2 regions of the Pseudoalteromonas sp. CST2 genome follow, and region 1 is predicted to be linked to the other one. Evidence: riboswitches for the same ligand, from Rfam matches in the RefSeq annotation. Region 1 holds a riboswitch; the other holds the start of a gene.

Evidence for each region. Region 1 has a riboswitch for cyclic di-GMP ahead of PSH41_RS16070 (hypothetical protein). Riboswitches for the same ligand answer to the same signal wherever they lie in the genome.
Region 2: another riboswitch for cyclic di-GMP. It lies ahead of PSH41_RS10280 (hypothetical protein); the one in region 1 lies ahead of PSH41_RS16070 (hypothetical protein).

Annotation. Positions count from the first base shown of each region.
Region 1 is NZ_JAQREO010000014.1:55,385-66,317, forward strand. Features, by position in the region: gene PSH41_RS16060 (hypothetical protein) at 1-360, opposite strand, end outside; gene PSH41_RS16065 (S9 family peptidase) at 421-2,538, opposite strand; gene PSH41_RS16070 (hypothetical protein) at 2,658-3,224, opposite strand; cyclic di-GMP riboswitch class I at 3,320-3,402, opposite strand; gene PSH41_RS16075 (efflux RND transporter permease subunit) at 3,514-6,654, opposite strand; gene PSH41_RS16080 (efflux RND transporter periplasmic adaptor subunit) at 6,666-7,850, opposite strand; gene PSH41_RS16085 (zinc-dependent metalloprotease) at 8,141-10,651, shown strand; gene PSH41_RS16090 (PhzF family phenazine biosynthesis protein) at 10,694-10,933, opposite strand, start outside.
Region 2 is NZ_JAQREO010000006.1:99,074-110,006, forward strand. Features, by position in the region: gene PSH41_RS10260 (DUF2937 family protein) at 1-327, opposite strand, end outside; gene PSH41_RS10265 (RNA polymerase sigma factor) at 447-1,022, shown strand; gene PSH41_RS10270 (FecR family protein) at 1,019-2,098, shown strand; gene PSH41_RS10275 (TonB-dependent receptor plug domain-containing protein) at 2,107-5,142, shown strand; cyclic di-GMP riboswitch class I at 5,333-5,416, shown strand; gene PSH41_RS10280 (hypothetical protein) at 5,467-7,203, shown strand; gene PSH41_RS10285 (ferritin-like domain-containing protein) at 7,248-7,691, opposite strand; gene PSH41_RS10290 (LysR family transcriptional regulator) at 7,865-8,803, opposite strand; gene aceK (bifunctional isocitrate dehydrogenase kinase/phosphatase) at 8,821-10,539, opposite strand; gene PSH41_RS10300 (hypothetical protein) at 10,740-10,933, opposite strand, start outside.

The DNA.
Region 1 (10,933 bases):
ATGTAGGTAACTTTCTGAGTCTTTATAAAAGTTAACTTCAATATCGCTGTTGTTCCAGACCTTCTCGAACATATTTTTAGCAATAATGTTTGCATATAAGTAATCTACGCGTTCGTAGCCACGCTCTTTTACGCTGGCAAAGTACGCCTCTAACGAGTCCATGCTATCTACAGTTATTAACTCAAATTCTTCTAAATTAACCACAACACACTTTACCGCGCCTTTGGGGTGCATACTTAGTTCGTTCACCACGCCATTCGTTAGTAAAGTAATTCCTTCATTATTAAAACTACCCATTAGCTTTAAATACATGGTGGGTGGCTGAGAGCAAATATAAAACTCTCCATGTGCTCCAAACATAAATAACCTTTTATATATCAGTGCTTCATTAAAGCTTAATACATTTTGCGTATTTTGCAGTTAATTTATAAGCGCGATAAAAAAGGCCATTTCGAGGGCTTTTTCTTCAAGGCTTTTAAAACGCCCAGATGCGCCGCCATGCCCTGCATCCATGTCGGTTTTAAATACCAGTATATTGTTATCGGTTTTGAGTTCTCGCATTTTTGCTACCCACTTCATAGGCTCCCAATATTGTACTTGAGAGTCGTGCAGGCCTGTGGTGACTAAAATATGCGGGTAGTCTTGGGCGCTAATATTATCGTACGGTGAGTACGCGGCTATTACATCATAAAAGTGTTCATCGTTTGGGTTGCCCCATTCATCATACTCGTTAGTGGTAAGTGGAATACTTTCATCTAGCATGGTGGTTAACACATCTAAAAATGGCACATGACACCCTACACCTAAGTAAAGATCTGGCGCTTGGTTTAATACAGCGCCCATTAACAAACCACCTGCACTGCCGCCAGAGGCAAATACTTTGTTTTTATCACCGTAGCCTTGCTCTACAAGAGCCTTTGTAATATCAATAAAGTCGCTAAAGCTATTTTGTTTATGCTCTTTTTTACCTTGCTCGTACCAATGGCGTCCTAGCATTTCGGAGCCTCTAACATGTGCAATCGCATACACAAAACCGCGATCTAGCAAACTCAATGAGGTACTCGAAAAGCTCGGATCTATCGTGTAACCATATGCACCATAGCCATATTGAAACAGTGGGTTAGTGCCATCTTTGGTAAAGGTGTCTTTTCTATAAACTAACGAAACAGGTACTTGCACGCCATCACGTGCTGTCACGAATAAGCGCTCAGAGGCATAAAGTGCACTATCAAACCCGCCCAGTACTTGCTGCTGTTTTAACAATGTTTTTTTGCCCGTGGCTAAATCAACATCGTACAACGTTCCTGGCGTGGTTAGACTTGAATAATAAATACGTACCGAACGCGCCTGTGGCTCGGGGTTCATCGCCACAGCGGCATAGTAACATGGGTCGCTAAATTCAAGCGCCATGCGCTCTTGAGCTTGGTTAATAACAACAAAGCGAGCTTGACCTTGCTCGCGCTCAGTTAATACTAAAAAATCGTCAAATATCTCTACGCCTTCAAGCAACACATGCTCACGGTGCGCGGTGTGCTCTTGCCACTGCGTTTTATCTGCAATCGTTTCGCTTGTTGCCGTCATCAGTCTGAAATTTTTAGCTTGCCAGTTGGTTACTATGTAAAAAGTATCGCCGTGTTTATCTATATCAAACTCATGCCCTTCTTCGCGCGGTAGTAATGCGTTAAATTGACCTTGCGGGTTATTGGCATCAAGCACCCAGGTATCGTTTGTTTCGGTGGTGGCCAAATCAATAATAATAAGGCTCTCGTCACGGCTTTTACCCAAGCCCATAAAAAAGCTTTTATCGTGCTCTTCGTACACCATAACATCTTGGCTTTGCGCTGTGCCTAGTTCATGCCTAAACACCTGAAAACCCAGTAACGTTTGTAAGTCTTTTTTAACGTAAAATACGGTTTTATTGTCGTTAGCCCAAACAACTTGCCCTTCAGTGTTTTCTAAAACATCGCTGAGCATTTCACCTGTTTGCAGGTTTTTAAAATGTACGCTGTAAATTCTGCGCCCTTCGGTATCTTCGCTGTATGCCATTAATTGCTCGCATGGGCTTAGCGCGACTTCACCTAGTTCGTAAAATTCATGGCTTTGAGCTAAAGCATTTACATCAAGTAGTAACTGCTTGTTATCGGTGTTAATACTTGTGCTTCTGTAATGACGCGAATACTCATCGTCACCACGTACCTCTGAGTGATACCAGTACTTGCCATCTTTAACCGGCACCGTGTTGTCATCTTTTACGATGCGCCCTTTTAGTTCTTCAAAAATACTGCTTTGAAGTGGTTTTATTGCGGCTAGTTGCTCATCGCAGTATGTATTTTCGGCCGCTAAATGGGCGAGTATTTCTGGGTTTTCGCGCTCATCATCGCGCATCCAGTAGTAGTTATCGGTGCGCATTTTATTGTGCATAGTTAATTGATGAGGTTGCTTTTTAGCAACAGGAAAACGAGCTAATGATTGAGAAGAAAATTCACTTAAAGACACAACAAAACCGTATAAAAAATAACAATGCAGGCAGTTTATCATAAAAATAAAAAAGCCCACTCATAGAGAGTGGGCTTGAGGTATAAGTCCAAATTTTAAAATTACTGCAATTTTATTCTTGTCATTACACCCATGGGAAGATAGTTTTTATTTTAAAAGCGTTAAGAGACCTTAGTCCAGGCCATTGCCCAGCTTTTTCCGATACCAGGTTCAAAGCTTGGGTCTTTATCATTATTGGTTCTGCAAAATTGGCTAAATGGCCATGCCTTACATTGGTATATATAACCTGTTTTAGGCTGCAGTACGCGAGTCCCCGCATTGTATTGTTCGCCCCCATTAGGGTATACAAAATCATATGCTTGGTTGGTGCACTTAGCGGGGGTATCGCACTTTGCAATGCAATGAAAATCAACCTTTGCCTTATTAATACCGCTACTTTCTAGGGCAAATATTTCGTTATCTCGATAGCCAACAACCAACCCTTGCTTGGTCATTCTACCTGCACTTACCAGGGGCACATGCACGTTTATATACTCAGCAACTAAGCGTGGCCAAGCATGAGGCTCACCTTGTTCTAAAGAGGTAATTTTATAATCAAACGATAAATCAACAAGCACTCCTTGCATGTCTGAAAAGGTTACACTAACCACATCCCCAATGAACAATTGAGTATGATGGTTTAAACAACCTATAGTTGACCATTTTCCACAGGCCAACGACGTATGCATAAACACAGTAACACCTTAAGAGTCACAAAATTTTATCCATATCATATGGATACACAAAAACGACACTGAGGGCAAGCAATACCGTATAAAAATTATGCAGCAGCCCCGCTATCGTAGTTTACACCTTAGACCGGAAACTTTGCGTCTTAGCCTTTCGACTAATTTGCCAACAGAAAAAAGTGATTATAAAACGTGCGCAAAGCTTATTCAAACAAAAGAATGTAACCGAGATTTTTATATAACCCTAAATAACTAAAAAGCCAACTTGTTAAAGTTGGCTTTTAATAGTTTAAGAGGTTTGGTTTATAGGGGCTTTTCGCCTAAATACTTTTCGAAAAGCCATTTTAAACACGCCGCCAATATCGCCTAAAATAATGTACAAGCACGGCACCAATATAAGGGTGATTAGTGTTGCAAACATTACCGCAAAGCCTAGCGCTACTGCCATAGGGATTACAAATTTAGCTTGTAAACTGGTTTCAAACATTATGGGCAGAACCCCTGCAAAGGTTGTAATAGAGGTTAATAATATTGCCCTAAAGCGTGCACAACCGGCTTCTATTACCGCGTTTTTAACGCTTACACCCTCTCGGCGTACTTGGTTTACGTAGTCGGTCATTACCAGCGAGTCGTTTATTACAACGCCAGCCGCGGCTATTAAACCAAAGCCCGACATTAAGCTAATGTCTAAATCAAACCAAAAGTGTCCCCAAATAGCCCCCGTTAAACTAAACGGAATAACCGACATAACAATAAGCGGCTGGGCATAACTTTTAAGTGGTACAGCAAGCAATATATAAACTAAAATCATGCCGCCTACAAAAAACAGCAGCTGCTCATTAGCTTGCGCTTGTTGCTCTTCTATTGCGCCACCTAGCTCTGATTTTACACTTGGGTATTCTTCTTTAAGTTGCGGCAGTAAGTTTTCTTTTACTTGCGAAACCACTTCGCCAGGCTCTATAGCTTCTTCATCAATACTGCCGTACACATAAACAGTACGATAACCGCCCTCACGGCGAATATAGCTAATACCCGGCGTTTCGGTTAATTCAACCACATCACCTAAAAGTACTTCACGCCCTTGCGGTGTAGTAACTACAGTGTGTTTTAGCGATGAAAACGCTTCGCGAGTCAGTTTAGGGTAACGTACCATTACTCTTACTTCTTCGCCGTTACGTATTACACGCTGTGCTTCGCCACCATAAAAACTAGCGCCTACTTGATTTGCAATGTTAGCAAGGTCGAGCCCTAAATCGTAAGCTACAGGTTTTAAGCTCATTTGCACTTCTTTGCTAGCAGGGTCAATGGTCGAGCTTATATCAAACAAGCCTTTTTGTTGCTGTAATAGCTGAATAAAACGACGGCCTGCCGCATTAAGCGTTTCTATATCAGAGCCAAACAGTAAATAACCAAATTCGCCTTCGCCGGTGCCGCCACCGCCGCCAACATCATCTTCAATAGTGAGTGATTTAATACCGGCAATGGTTGGCATAGCTTCTCGCCAGCGGCGCGAAAGTTCAAACGCGTTATAAGGGCGTAAATCTTCATCAACCAACGGCGCAAGTAACTGAGACTCCGTTCTGCCTTGGTTAAATACCAGTACATCACGAATTATTTTTTGGCCAAATTCACGCTCTGTTTCTTCATCAACTCTTAACACCATGGCTTCTACTTCACGAATAGCTGCAATAGTTTGTAAATCAGACACATTGTCATTCATTTCTATTTGAATTTGCGGAAAATCATGCGGCACTTTAGGAGTAGGTACAGTGCGTACTTTATTTGATGTGATCAGCGCAATGCTGATAAAAAACATAGCAATAAAGCCAAACAATACTGTCCAACGCCAATCTACACAACGCGATATAAAACGCTTATAAGGGCCATTTACAAAGCCAAAAAAGCGGGTATTAAACCTATCGCGCCAGCCCCCTTTTTTAATAGGTGAAAAGTGCGTGTGGGCAATGTGCGCCGGTAAAATAAGTTTTGATTCAACTAAGCTAAATACTAAACACAGCATAACTACTACGGCAATACCGTAAAAGAAGGCGCTTTCTGGCCCGCTTGAAAGTGTAAACGGGGCAAACACCGCAATGGTTGTTAGTACGCCAAATGTAGCAGGGGTTGCTACACGGTTAGCACCACGGACGACGTTTTCAACTCCACCTCCGCTTTTTTCAACCTCAGTATAGGCGGCCTCTCCTATTACTATGGCGTCATCTACCACAATCCCGAGCACCATAATAAAAGCAAACAACGAAATAATATTAATGCTTATACCAAATAAAGGCATTAGCATCATGGCGCCTAAAAAGCACACTGGTAAGCCAATCATTACCCAAAGCGCTAATTTAAAGCGCAAGAATAACGAAAGCATAATAGCGACTAATATTGCCCCTTGAAACAAGTTAGCTTTCATCATATCAAGGCGCGCATTTAGGTAGTACGTCATGTCCATTAAAGGCTCTAACCTAACGCCCGGTGGCAGCTGGGTATTTTTTTGCTCAATAAATGCTTTAACCGAATCGGCAACGGGGATCATGTTTTGATCTTGCGTTGCCTTTACAGACATATACACCGCGTTTTCGCCATTAAATTTAAAGTAGCGCTCGCCTTCGGTAAATTGGTCTTTAATAACAGCGATGTCTTGCAACAATACTTTAGCGCCGTATTCGCCTATTTTTACCGGAATTTGTCTAAACTCATCGCCAGAGTAATACTGGTTTTCAACCCGAACAGAAATAATCCCCGCATCTGTTGTTAGTTGCCCCGCCGAAAAATTAGCAGAGTAATTACGCACAGCGGTCATTACATCGCTTAGGGTTAAGTTGTATTGGCGCAAAGTGTCTGGGTCGATTTCAATGGCAATTTCATCAAGCGGCACATCGTTTTCTACCAACGACACGTTTGATAGCTGTAATAGCTCATCTTCAATTTGATTGGCAATTGGTTTGAGTTCTGTCAGCGGCAAATCGGCAACTAAGGTCATCCCTATAACATCTTGCCTAAACTCAATCTGACTTATGGTGACCGGTTCCATACCCGCAGGAAAGGTTGCAATACCATCAACACGCAGCTTTACCTTATCAAGTACATCGGTAAGCTCTGCATCGGTGTTAATTTCAAGGCTTGCTCTACCGCCATTTCTAAAGGCGCGGTACACGCCCTTTTTAATTTCGGTCACATCCTTTAGTGATTCTTCAATTTTTATAAGAATGCTTTCTTCAATTTCTTGTGGTGAGGCACCGGGGTAATTTGCCTCAACATTAATGTAGTTAATTTCTACATTAGGAAACATTTGGCGCTGAATGGTTAAGTAGCTAATAATCCCCATGATGATGATAAAAACCATCATTAGGTTGGCTGCAACAGAGTTTTTAGCAAAATAAGCTATTAACCCTGTTTGTTTTTTTTCAATTGATTCGCTCATTAATTTACACCTTACAACTGTTGCGCATCAGCGCTACTTTCGGTGTTTGTATTAGCGTTACTTGGCTCGCCCATGCCAGCCACTTTAACCTGCATGCCTTTTTGTGGGTACTCAGGTAACGTGGTAACCAACTTATCATCGGCGTTAAGTCCGCTGCTAATATAAAAGTACTCGCCTTCTTCTCTCACTACGGTTACTTTGCGCGGTTCAAGCTCTTGGTTTTCGTTAACTATCCACACCGTTTGGTTATTAACTAATGATTGCGGCAAACGGTAAATATTATTAAGCATGGCGCCTGCAAAATTAACCTGCACGTAGCTGCCAAATTTAATAGCCGGTTGCTGTGTTTTTAAGCCGTATGGGTCTTCAATACGTACCACTAAGCTGCTCATGCGCGTCGCGTTATCTACAATACCTAGGTCGCGGTCAATCACGCCTTCACGTGTAAAACTGTTTAAACCTTTTTGAATAATAGTGGCCTTAATGCCCTTAATTCGCTCCGGTAAAAATACGCTATCAAAACCAGCAATAGGAATAATAACCTCTGCTGTTTCTATATTATTTAAATCGGCCACTTGTGCGCCCATAGCCACAAACTGGCCTACCCCCACATTGCGGCTTATAACAAGCGCATCGTAAGGTGCTTTTATATCGCAGTTTTCTAAATCGCGTTGTGCTCTTTTTAATGCGGCTTGCGCCGATTTAACCGCTGCTTGGGCGCTTAGCACCTGCGGTTTACGTAAAAACAAGTCGGTACGTGCCTTACTCGGAAAACGCTTTGCTTCGTCTTCGGCTACTTTTGCCTGCGCTTGCTCTTCAATTAAGGCCGCTTTGGCACGCGCTAAATCGGCTTCGGCTACCAATACGGCTGCTTCGTAGTTGTCTTTTTCAATGCTAATAAGTGTATCGCCACGAGAAACCACGCCACCCGCTACAAAGTTAGGGTGCCAGCTAATTACTTCGCCCGACACCTGCGCCGCCAACTGCGTATTTTCTAATGGTTTTATTTCGCCATAGCTGTTTATTATTACTTGATGATTATTAGCTTCTACAGGCTCAACTTGCACGGTGGGGCGTGTATCTACTGCTGTGTTACTTTGATCTTCTTGTGCAATAGCGTTTATTCCCATAAAGCCCACTACACCAATGGCTAATGCTACAAATGGGAACACCCATCTTAGTGAATTTGATTGCATATCCTAATTACCTCATATTTCTACTAACACTATAATAACAGAGCGCAATAAAACATTAACCTGACATTTGTAAGCAACTGTTACAAATCAAATTGGGAACTAAATATAGCTGTGTACCCGTTAACAAACATCTGCTATTCATCGCATTTATTATATTTTGTTACAAACTTTTACTATTTAAAATCAACAAATTACAGGTTTAGGCTATTATTTCATCGAGAAGATGTGCGAACAAATTTTAATTTACGTACAGTCACATTAAATAAATAACAGCGAAAAAGATTATTACAATGAAATTAACAACCCTTGCGCTAACACTTAGTGTAGCGCTTAGCGGCCACGCACTGGCTAGCGATAAAAAAGAAGACAAAAAACCACAAACCCTAAGCGAAATGGTCGAAGGACAAACCGAATTTTCAGGTATTTTTAATTTATACCAAGACCCAAAAACCGGTGAGCACTTAATGGTGATCACCGAATCGCAGCTTAACACCCCTTTTGTATACTTTGCTCATACAGTGGACGGTGTCACTGATGCTGGGCATTATCGCGGTGCCTATAGAGAAACCAAGCTTATTGAGTTTAGAAAATACTTTGACCGCATAGATATAGTTAGCAAAACCCCTCGCTATAAATTTGATCAAAACAGTGCCATTGCCAAAGCAAGCAATGCCAATATTAGCGAAGCCGTTTTAGCCAGCATTAAAATAGAAAAAGAAGAGCAAGGAAAAATAGCCTTTAAGGTCAACAAGTTATTTTTAAGTGAGGCGCTACACAAGGTATCGCCAACGCCAAATCCAGCCGATAAAAAAGCTAAAAAACGCTTTAAAGTGGGTAAATTAAACAGCAAAAAGTCGCGTATTGTTAAGCAGCGTCCTTACCCAAATAACTTAGATGTGGTTGTAGATTACGTATTTAGTAATGCCAGCCCCACCGTGCGTGGTACAAGCGCAGTAAGCGACCCGCGCAATGTCTCTGTAAAGGTGCAGCACTCTTTTGTTGCATTACCAAAAAATGACTATAAACCACGTAAAGATGACGCGCGCATAGGCTATTTCACCAATCAATTTGATCTAATGACCTCGACCGATTGGGCACCGTATGAAGATGTTATTAAACGCTGGGACCTACAAAAGAAAAACCCTAGTGCTGAGCTTTCTGAGCCAGTAAAGCCAATTACCTGGTGGATAGAAAATACCACCCCAGTAGAGTGGCGCAACACAATACGCGATGCCGTACTTACCTGGAATAGCGCTTTTGAAAAAGCCGGTTTTAAAAACGCACTAGAAGTTAAAGTACAACCCGATGACGCAACCTGGGATGCTGGTGATATTAACTACAACGTATTACGTTGGACATCATCACCTAAACCACCATTTGGTGGCTACGGGCCGGCTCTGACCAACCCGCTAACAGGTGAAATACTTGGCTCAGACATTATGCTTGAGTTTGTGTTTATGAAAAACCGCTGGATTTACGACACGCTTTACACACAAGGCACAATGAGCCACGGCGAAAACCTGCACACAAGTGGCGATTTAAATTGCTCACTAGGCCATGAAATTCAACAAAACCTATTACTTGCTAAAGGCTTAGCAACAGGTGCCTCGATTGATGACAATGAAATGATTCGCCAAGGTTTAACTCAGTTAATTCTTCATGAAGTAGGCCATACACTAGGCTTAAACCACAATATGAAATCGTCTATTTTGTGGGATGAAAAAGAGGTTCATGATAAAACCAAAACCCAAGGCATAGTTACAGGCTCAGTGATGGATTATGCGCCTGCCAACATAGCCCCCATTGGTGTACAGCAAGGCGATATTTTTCAAACCAAACCAGGCCCTTATGACGATTGGGCTATAAACTATGGTTACAGCACAGCCCTTGAAGATGAAGCCGCAGAGCGCGCACGCCTAAATACAATATTAGCGCGCTCTAGCGAGCATGCGCTTGCCTTTGGTAACGATGCCGACGACATGCGCGCACCGGGTCGCCATATAGACCCACGGGTAATGATAGGCGACCTTTCATCAAACCCTGCAGCCTATGGCGCCGACCGTATGGCGCTAATTAATAAGTTATTTACTGAGCTAAAAGAGAAAGCCACAGTAAAAGGTGAGTCTTACCAACAGCTGGTAACCTCAGCTAATAGTTTATTTGGTCAATACCGCTCGCAAGCGGGCATTGTTTCTCGCCAAATAGGTGGTGTATATGTTGAACGCGCAGTTGTGGGCGACCAGCATGCTGATAAACCCTTTACCACAGTACCGCTTGAGCGCCAAACACAAGCAATGAACATACTTGCTAAATATGTATTTGCGCCAGATGTACTCACTAGCATGCAACCACTGTATAACTATTTACAGCAACAGCGTCGCGGCTTTAGCCATTATGGTAAAAATGAAGACCCTAAAGCGCACAAAATGATTTTAGGCATGCAAAAAACAGTACTTGCGCAATTGCTGCACCCTGCTGTTATGCTGCGTATTTCAGACACCGCGCTGTACGGTAACGAATATAGCCTAACGCAATTTATGGACGACCTAACTGCCAGTATTTTTGTTGATAGCAAAGAGAGCACGTCTATTAGCCGCAATCTACAAATTGAGTATGTAAATCAGCTTATTGCTATTGCAGGCCTAGGCAAAGCCAGTAAACACGACAATTTGGCAAAAACAGCCGCGCTCTATCAGCTAACGCAAATAGCTGATACCAGCGTAGGATGGGGAGCCGATACAGCAACTAAAGCGCATAAAAAGTATATTGATCACTTAATTGCTAAAGCGTTAGAAGCTTAATTAACTAAATCAAACAGGCCACGTAATACGTGGCCTGTTTATTTATAAATAAATTGTGCCTTTTAAATACCGCACTGCGTTACCGGTTAAGGTCACTGTATTTTCGCCTACTTCGCATTGTATAAAACCACCTCGGCTTGAAGCCTGATACGCGTTTAATTTATTTTTACCTAATTGCTGCGCCCAGTAAGGGGCAAGGCCGGTGTGAATAGAGCCCGTAACAAAATCTTCTTCGCCGCCACTTGCTGGCCAAAAATAGCGAGACACAATATCGTACTCAGC
Region 2 (10,933 bases), on a different contig from region 1:
GGTTAAAGTAAATAAATAGGGCGATTGGTTAAAGTTATTAACTGCCGCTTGTAAAGAGTGCTGGCGATTATTGAGGCTTTTAATATGGGTAGCCCCTTTACCAACAATATCATCACCAATATTTTCATAGTGGGTAATTAACTTGTTTAAATCGTTGTTAAAGTAGTTTTGAGCATCTTTTTTAAACGGGGCTAATGCGTTATTCGCTTCAATTAAATGTGCATCTAAAGCGTGCCCAAAGTCGCTTACAAAGGCCGGTATTTGTACCCCTAATAGTAAACCTGCTGCAAAAAAACTGAGCCTTATGTAATCTAATAATTTACTCATTTGATCTCCTGTTTACTCAAAACCCACCTAAACAACGCTAAATTAACATTTGCGCTTGTTTTTATGCCAAAAACTCGTAATCTATCGGTAATAAAAATAACAATAGGCCTATGTTAAGGATGACTACCAAAGTAAATATGACATCAACGTTTGTTGATATCACTAAGCAGTTAAAACACTTTGTGTCGCGTATTGTACAGCCCGATGACGTAGAAGACATTGTGCAAGAAACCTTTATTAAAAGCTACGAAGCTGATTTAAAACAAGATATTCAGTTTAGACGCAGTTACATGCTTAAAACTGCAAAGCACTTAGCGCTTAATCATATAGCCAAGTGGGATAACAAGTTTAATGACTCGTTAGAGCACGACGCAGAATTACCCCCGCTGCTTAAATCCTCACAACTTGAGGATGAATACACCTCAAAAGAGCGTTTTTTACTTTTTTGCAGAGCAACGGATCAACTAAATTCTTCTATCCGTAAATGTTTTATATTTAAAAAAGTGTACGGTATGAGCCAAAAAGAAATCGCCCAGCACATGCAATTAAGTGAAAGCACAGTAGAAAAACACATTGCCAAAGGTTTATTACAAACCATGTTATACATGAAAGAACATGAACAAAATCATAACCAATCTGCGGCACATAATTCTGCTTGTAATTCGGCTCTATCAATTGAGAGGGCAGCAAAATGAGTAATGTTCATCAATTTACATCAAAAGATTTAATTTTAGAAAAAGCCTGCCAATGGATCAGCGCAATTGATAGGGGCTTAAGCGAAATTGAAAAAGAGCAATTTAAGCTGTGGATGATGCAAAGTACCGCCCATCAAGATGCCGTCTACGAACTTGCGCAGCTATGGGATGAATTGGCCGTATTAAACGAGTTAAGCAGTTTATTTCCGCATAGAAGTGTAAAACAGCCCCAGAAAAAAAGATGGGCGTTTTCTAGTGCCATTGCCGCGAGCTTATTTGCAGCATTAATGGTGTGTAGTTACTTATTAATTAACCTTGAAAACGGCTACAACGAAGAGCTGGCTAAAATAAATTACACCAAAATTTATACAACGAAGGTGGGCGAACAAGCCACGTATGTTTTACCCGACGGCACCATAGTGCAATTAAACACGAATAGCCTATTAGAGGTAGCTTATAGCAAAGGGCGTCGTCAGTTATTACTGAGTAAGGGTGAAGGGCGTTTTAATGTAGCAAAAGATGCATCGCGCCCATTTAGTGTGATGGCTGGCGATAAGAGCTTTACGGCACTTGGTACTGTATTTAATGTACAACGCAATACCTCTTCTGATTTAGAGCTGGTTGTAACCGAAGGTAAAGTGATGATCACCGACCCAAGTGTTGCGGTAAGTGCCAACGATTTTAAAGACTACCAACTGGCTGATAATAACGCTAAAAAAGTACGTAAAATCAATGCCAATATTGTTATCTCTGGTGAAAAAGCAATTATAGAGCAAAGCATTACTAAACCTATCACACAGCTTTCTGTGGATGATGTACAGCGTGATTTAGCGTGGCAAAATGGCATGTTAATTTTTAATGGTGAGCATTTAAGCGATGCATTAAATGAAGTGAGCCGCTACACCTCTACGCGTTTTGAGCTTTCAAGCGATGAGCTTGCCAATATAAAAGTGGCGGGTGTATTTAAAGCTGGCGATGTTGAGGGGCTACTTGAGAGTTTACAGACTAACTTTGCAATTGAGCATGAGCGTTTAGGTGAACATATGGTGAGCCTAACACAGCAAACTAAATCATAAGAAATGTTATGCATATCAAACAAATGTTAGGTGAAGTTGCATCTTTAAATGTTATTAGTAAAAAAAAGTTTAAAAAAAAGATAAAAAACTATAGAGGAATTTTGTTTGTCAGCTGTTTATATAAATTGCGCAGTAACCAAACGCATTTATTTAGTGGTTTAAGTGTACTTGCTCCGGCTATTTTTAGCTTGAGTGTGCAAGGGGCAACACAGACCACTGGGCAAATGGTGCAATTTGATATACAAGCGCAGCGAGCAGACAAAGCCTTAATAGAATTTGCTAAACAAACAGAGCAAACCGTGGTGTTTTCTTATGAGTTGGCAAAAAATTACCAAGCAAATTCGGTTTATGGTTTTTATACCCAATTAGATGCACTGCAAGCATTATTAAGTGGGACTGAGCTCGATGCGGTTGTTGAACAAAATGGTTTACTGAGTATAAAACTCAAACAAATCAATAGGAAAGATAACAACATGATGAAGCTTTCAGGGGTTAGTGCAGCTGTATTACCAGCATTGCTTGCAGCAAATTCACACGGTGTGAATGCAGCAGAGGATGTTGCACAAGAGAAAATAGAAAAAATTGCTATTGTAGGTAGCCGCGTAGCAGGGCGCTCAGTAGAAGATTTACCCGTACCCGTTGATATTTTAAGTGCTGAAGCACTTGAAAACACAGGCCAAACCGAAGTTGGCCGTATGTTGCAATCTATTGCACCTTCATTTAACTTTTCAAGCTCGTCAATCAGTGACGGCACTGATGCCTTACGACCTGCAACACTGCGTGGTTTAGGGCCTGACCAAACACTTGTGCTTATTAATGGTAAGCGCCGCCATCAGGCAAGTATTATTCATATCAATACCTCAGTAGGGCGTGGTACCGCAGGTACCGATATGAATGCTATTCCAGCCTCAGCTATTAAACGTATAGAAGTTTTACGAGACGGCGCAGCAGCACAATACGGCTCAGATGCAATTGCCGGTGTAATTAATATTGTACTAAAAGATGGCAGCGAAGGCGGCAAAGCAGCGGTTAATTACGGCCAATACTCAGAGGGTGATGGCGAAACAGTAAACGTTGATTTTAATAAAGGGTTTGCCCTAGGTGATAGCGGCTACTTAAATGCAACACTTAATTACCGCGACCGCTCGCCTACTAACCGCGCAGGTTTGCACGGCTCGTGTCAGTTTTATGGCTGTACAGAGCTTAGCGACGGTACTTTACTGGCAGGCGATCCGCGTGAATTGACCGCCGACAGAGACACTTTTCGTATTGGTGATGCCGACTCACAACAATTTGGCTTAACCGTTAATACAGGGTATGAGTTAGGTGATGGCGAGCTGTATGGCTTTATTACTTATTCAACGCGCGATAACGAATCAGCCGCGTTTTTCCGTCATAATGCAAATGCGGGCGGTAACCCTGTTTTGCAAGATAACGATGCAACTATCCCGCTAGGCTTTTTACCTAAAATTAATACCACAATTGATGATATTTCTTACAACTTTGGTTACAAAACCGACTTTGATAACGATGCAAGTTTAGATGTATCATACACCTACGGTGAAAACAGCATTGATTACACAACAAGTGACACAATCAATGCCTCGTACGCTAACTTTTTACGTTACGAGCAAGGTTTAAGTGCCGCTGATATTCGCAGTACTATTCCACGTGAAGCCTATGCCTATGGCATGGAGTTATCACTGCAAACTATTAATATAGATTTTACACAAAACTTTGATGACTACTCATTGGCTATGGGTGCAGAAATTCGTACCGATGAATACCGTATTTTAGAGGGCAGCGAATATGCTTATCGTGATTACGACACCCTTGATGGGGTAAGTATTTATAGTGGTTTAAGTGGCGGTGTAGGCTCTGAAGATGCCTCTGGCGGTACGCAAGGTTTTGGTGGTTCTTCGCCGGCATCATCGGTTGATGAGTCACGCGATGTAATTTCGTTTTACCTTGATGCAGAAACCTACCTAATTGAAGATGTCATTTTATCAGGCGCACTGCGTTATGATAATTACAAAGGCTTTGGCGACACGGTAAACTTTAAGCTTGCGGGTAACTGGGCAATTACTGATGATGTGTCACTGCGTGGTGCATTAAGCTCAGGCTTTAGAGCGCCATCAATGCAGCAATTGTATTTTAACAATATCAGCACGCAATTTGTTGTGGCTGAAGACGGCTCATTAGTTGCTGAAGAAGTAGGTACATTCAGAAACGATTCAACCCTTGCACAAAGTTTAGGTATTCCAAAACTTAAGGAAGAAAAATCGCAAAACCGCAGCTTAGGTATTGTCTACAACGTTACGGATAACATTAATGTTACTGTGGATTACTACTCAATTGATATTGACGACCGCATAGTAATTAGTAACCGTTTAGGTAAAGGGCTTTCTTCAAGCCTAGATGCTGCATTAATCAGCTCAGGCGCAGGTGCAGGGCAGTTTTTCTTAAATGGTGCAGATACCGAAACTTCGGGTATTGATTTTGTAGCTACTTGGAATACCGAGGGGTTAGGTGGCACGCTTGATTTTACTTTAGCAGCTAACTTTACTGAAACTGAGGTGGTATCGTTATTTACGCCATCGGGCTCAGGGCTTGAAACCGTACCTGTTGAAGATGTTTTCTCTGATCAAGAAATTTCAATTATTGAAGAGTGGCAACCAGAAGATCGCATCAACTTAAGTGCGCTTTACCAGCGTGGTGATTGGACTGTAAACCTTTCACTCAACCGCTTTGGTGAATACACAGTAGAAGATGGCGGACGCCAAACCTACGGTGCAGAAATTTTAACTGACGTTAAAGTTAATTACTTCGTTACTGAAGATTTATCTGTAAATATTGGTGCAAATAACTTATTTGACGTGTACCCAGATAAAAACACCATTGGTAACTCACGCTCGGGCACAATTGTAGATTCAAATGGCAATACGATTGTAAGCAGCGATGGGGTATTTGAATACTCTCGCCGTTCAGCGCCATTTGGCTTTAATGGTGCTTATTACTATGTAGGCGCAGAATACCGTTTTTAATAAATAACACTCCCTTATGTTATTTAAGTTCAAAGGGCCGTAAGGCCCTTTTTTTATAACTTACTAATTTTGAAGTATATTGATTTTTTACTAATGATTTATTGCTTTTTATTCTTGACACGGAGTACTAAAGGATTAGAATCCGCCGTGTTCTGATTGTTTTTCGAACATGCAGAATAAAATTTATTAACATTAATTTCGGCAAATTCACTGAAAGGTGAAGACGCAAAATCTCCGGTCTAAGGGCTTAGCCTATGATAGCGGGATCGCCTCATACAATAAATTGTATGCAGTAAAGCGTCATGCCATCTCATTGGAGATCGTATGAGTATGATGAAGATCAAATTACTACTTACCCTTTTATTAATATTTTCATTTAATATTAATATTGTTTCAGCAGATACTGCTATAAAGTTCAATGGTGCCAATAGTTTTGCTAGTTTTGATGTTTGGCAACCTACGGGCCCGTTTAAAATAGTAGTGTGGCTTGGTGAAACTCCTAGTGACCCATCGAAGAAAACCTATCTACTTTCTAACTCTGATACAAAAGAATTTGTATTATTTAATCAGTCAAGTGTACAAATCAAGCTTGGTGATAAGTATCCCGGTATTTGGAATAAATTAAACTTCTATCAAACACGTTTTCTAGAAATTACTGTAAAAAATGGAGAGTTAATCGCTTCCGATGGGCTAAAAAGTTTTTCAGTTAAAAAAGACTTTATTGACCCTACAGATGTATCATTTAATTGGCTATTTAGAAGATCTAATAAGTTTTCCGAAGGTTCTCTTCAGGGCCTAGGGTTGATAGATCTGAATAACTTTGAGAATAGCCGCAATTTTGGGGTAAGTGCCACAGGTGAGCCACAGTTAATTTCCGCAAAGGAAGACTCATTTTTTGAATTTCACAATATTACACCTGCTGATTTAATAAGCGGTTTAGAAGTTCCTAATCCTAACGTCTCTGATGTAGATAATATTTCAGATTTAGCGGATATGATATCCACTAAATATCCAGGTAACCCAATGATTAACAAGACATCAAATACAGGCAATGAGTATGCTTGGAATGGCTATTACTGGTTACGAACTTACCTACATTTTTACAGTGTAACTAATAAGATCGAGTATTTGGATTTGGCTATTGAACTAGCGAATAAAATGCTTAGTGATACGGATATGACTCGAAATAGAAATAGCTTCTCTCCAAAAAATAGTTATAAACGGGCTCCTAAACTTTTTTTAAATGAACGAGATAAAATTGCACCAGGGTGGGAGAGGTCACTTAATGATTCAAGTATAACTGTATTAACAGATGGTATGATTTTGAATGGTATTATGCGTATAGTCGATACTATTAGATCTGAAAATTTAACAGATTACTTCACTTTTGCTGATTTTTATACATCAAGTGCCCAGAAAATTGTAGATAGTCATAAAAGCTCATACAGCATAAGTAAAAATCCAGCGATCAAAGGGAGTTTTTATTATGTAAACCTTTATAATGATAATTATGGTGATTCTGGATTGTATAGTAATCCTTTAGCACATAACCATAATCTGACCATGGCAACTGCGATGTTATACTTAGACAAATGGAGTGATAGGCCTGATTTTTATAAACCCAAAATAATGAGTATTATAGATTTTTTCACAGATAACCTAGAATACCATAATGATGGTACCTGCACTTGGAACTATAACTGGGACAGACGTGGAGAATCACATGAAAGATATGAAGATATTAATCATGGGCATATTGATGTCGGTTTTTTTGTTGTTGCAGAGCGAGAAGAGTATTTTAACAACTTAGATATCATGAAGTGCTTAGCAAAAACTGCCGTTGAACGGATTGCTATTGGCCCAGGACCTATACCACAATTTGTAACTGGCGAAGGTATAAGTCAAAAAGGTGAACAAATTGCATTTTCTTATGACTGGCGTGAATTATCTAAATTTGAGCCTTCAATTATAAGTCGTTCTAATAATATTATGAGACATGCAGTAGCTAGTCCCACTTGGTTTAGACAATACGCGGCTCTAGCTATGACCTTAGAAAATTAAATTTAAAATGGCTTAGTTACAACATAACTAAGCCATTTTGAGACCTAATGCTTTTGCATACGGCTCATTTCGGTGTGGCAGCTTTGCATCGTTAGCAAGGTTTTCGCTAAGGCTGCTTCACAGTCGGCTGGCTGTGGTTTATCCATCGCTGCTTTAATTTCTTCAAGTGTTTTATCTTCTACCTCTTCAAGCTCTTTAACGTATGTTTTATCGTTGTGAGAACTAAACGTAGTAAGTAGGGCTGTGTAAGCTCTGCGTGCTTCTACAGCAAAAGAAGAGCCGTCTTCACGCTCACCTTTTTCGTTAACAGCATAAGGTTGTAAGCGCTCAACACTTACTTTTCGTGCGTCAATCATGCGTTGAAATAATGCGCCAATGGCTGGGTCTTCAACTTTCTCTTGCGCTTTTTGATAAAAATCAATGCCACTGTTCATTACTTGGATGATGTCAGTAATATGAGTTGCTTCTGTTCCTTGATGGGTATTCATAATGACCTCTCTTTACATGAATTTAAGTTTCATAGTAACTAAAGCAAAGGCCATTCCAATTTCATTTTAATTTTTAAACTATTGTAATTATTGATTATTTCTTTATTCAGCAAGCTGCAAGGCTATTTAAAATAAAATAACCTCGCAAATTTTACATGGCTTTTGTAATAAGGTTATTTAAGCTCATCCGCCACTTCGGCTACTTTTTGGCGTAACCAAATATGACTTGCATCGCGATGCAGTAAAGGGCTCCAAATCATATCTAGTTCAAAAGGTGGTATAGGAAATGGCGGCTCTAAAATTTTAAGGCCTGCATCATCTAAGTAAATATTGGCAGCCTTTGAAGGTAAGGTCGCCACTAAATTTTGCTCTTTTGCTAAATGAATGGCTACGTGGTAATTACGGGTAAACGTGGCAATATTTCGGTGTTTACCAAAATGGGCAAGTGCTTCATCTACCCAACCTAGCTTTTGTACATCTTTAGGGTCCATACCTACGCCAACCCCAAAGCCGGTTTTACTTACCCATATATGGCGGGCTTTTAAATAGCTGTCTAGGCTAAAGTTTTCGATAATTGGGTTGTCGGCTTTTACTAAGCAGCAAAAGCTGTCTTTCCATATGCGTTTATGATGAAAAGATTGCGGAAGGTTTTCAAAGCGGTTAATTGCCATATCCACTTTACCATTTTCAACATCATGAAACGTTACATCACTAGGCGTAAGTATATCTAGGGTTGTATCGGGCGCTTCTTCATGAAGTTTACTTAAAAGCTTTGGCGCTAATGTACTGGCTGCATAGTCACTGGCCATTATTCTAAAAACACGTTTACTTTGGCTGGCTTCAAATTCGCGATTAGGTGCCAAGGTTTCTTCTAGGGTCATTAATATACCGCGAATAACCGGTTGCAGCTCTATAGCACGCTCTGTGGGGACCATACCTTCACTAGTACGTACCAAAATTGGGTCGTTAAACAAGTTTCTTAAACGCTTAAGGCCGTTACTCATAGCTGGTTGAGTAATACTTAACTGGTTAGCGGCGCGGGTTACGTTACACTCACGTAATAGGGTGTCGAGGTAAACCAGCAAATTTAAATCTATTTTACTTATGTTCATTGTGTGTCCTTTAACGCTTACCAGTGATGAATAAAGCGTTGTGCTGTCGGGTATGGGTATATGTGACTAACATGACCCTTTTTTATATTTTGCTGAGCTTGCTTCCAAAAACTAACATCAACAAGCTCGGGGTGTGTACTGAGCAAAAACTGTTTGTACTTTGGGTTTGGCATAACAAAGGTACAAAGTTGCTCAGGAAAAACATCTTGCGGCGCAACTGAGTAACTTTGTTCATCAGTTAAGTAATCATCATAGCTTTTGGCCTTAGGTAAGGCCCTAAAGTTCATATCTGTTAGGTATTGAACCTCATCGTAGTCGTAAAAAATAATGCGCTTGTGTTTGCTTACCCCAAAGTTTTTAAGCAGCATATCGCCTGGGAATATATTTACCGCAATCATTTCTTTAAGTGCTTGGCCGTACTCTTCTATTGCATCGGCAGCACTTTCTTCGCTGGCGTTTTCTAAAAATAAATTAAGCGGTGTCATGCGCCTTTCAATATATAAATGCTTGATAATAAGCCACGGGCCTTCAATTACCATAGATGAGCCAATGGTTTTATGTAGCTGCGCCAGTAAATTACTATTAAAGCGTGCCAAAGGAAATACGACGTTAGAGTATTCTATGGTGTCGGCCATGCGGCCAACCCGATCATGGCTTTTTACCAGTTGATAGCGTTTAAGCACGGTATCGCGGCCAAACGGTTTGCTTTCGCCAAACTTATCTTTAATGACTTTAAATACATAGCCAAAAGAGGGCAGCGTAAATACCATCATCACCATGCCTGGTGTGCCTGGCGCTATAATAAAGTTATCGCCTGAGTGAGACAAGTGATGTAAAAATTCACGGTAAAACTCTGTCTTACCTTGCTTATGAAACCCAATGGCATTATATAGCTCAGCGAGTGTTTTATTAGGCATAAGTTGATTTAAAAATCGCACCATGGCTGAGGGCGCATGGGTTTCAACCATAAAATAAGCCCGTGCAAAGCCAAAAATCACCCGCATTTGCGATGATTTGGTTAATAGCGCATCGAGGTATAAGCCTTTATCTTCATGGTGCAGTACCGCAATAATAAAAGGCTGCACACCGCTTTGAGAGACCACACGGCCGACTATGTAAGCTGCTTTGTTACGATAAAAAGGCGCGTGCAAAATATCAAAGCGCATTTGCCAAGGCTGGTGGTGAGTGTCGGGCGCTTGTTTGTAAAATGCCTTTACGAGCAAACGTATATCCCGCTCTAAATTTACAAACGGGGCTTTAAAATCAAAATGCTCAATAATGCGCTTTATTGTGGGCTTTAAACCATCAATAACTGGAAAGTAGCTGCGGTACTCTGCCTCAACAGGAATGGCAGGGGCATCTTTTAATGTGGCTTGTACAAATATAAAGTCGTTATGAAAATAGCGTCTGTGGTACAAACGGCAAAATACTGAGTTATAAAATGTTTCGGCAAGTTCAGCTTGAGGGTGAAAGCATAAAAAGCGTTGGTACAGTATTTTTACTTCAAGCCAAAGCTGCTCATCTAATTGCTCAGTTAACTGTGCTTGTTTTAATGCTTTAGTGGTTTCGTTTACTCTGTCATCGTAGTAACTAATACGCAGTTTACTAATTTCATTAATTTGCTGCCAATCGCGCTTTGCAAAGGCAAGCGGGGCTTGGGCCGTGGTTTTTTGAAACAGCAGATAATGCTTTTTAAAACCCGTTAAAATTAATTCAGCTATATGGCGTGGCTGCATAAACACTCCTTAAAAAAGTGTATATAACGATTTTAGTACAGCATTTATAAATGTTAGTGGTGCTGTAGTGTTATACACGTTAGAGCTTTAACTCTATAGTTGTTAAGGTTATGTTATTTTAAGTTTAAAACCAAGATAAATATTCTCAGTTTTTATACTTTTAGCTTAAAGCATAATTGAGTGTGATGGCAAAAGCCATGCTATTGGTAGGAGGCTATTTTTTTCTCTAATTTTTTAATGCGCTTTTCAATTTCGGTGGTTTGCTTTTTATGATCTTTATTTATTATTTTTAATTGCTTGGTAATATCTTTGCTAATTAACTTTTTGTCCTCGTCATCTAAAATACGGTTGAGGCGCTGTTGCTGGTTGTATTCTGCGCGGTCTTTTTTACGTT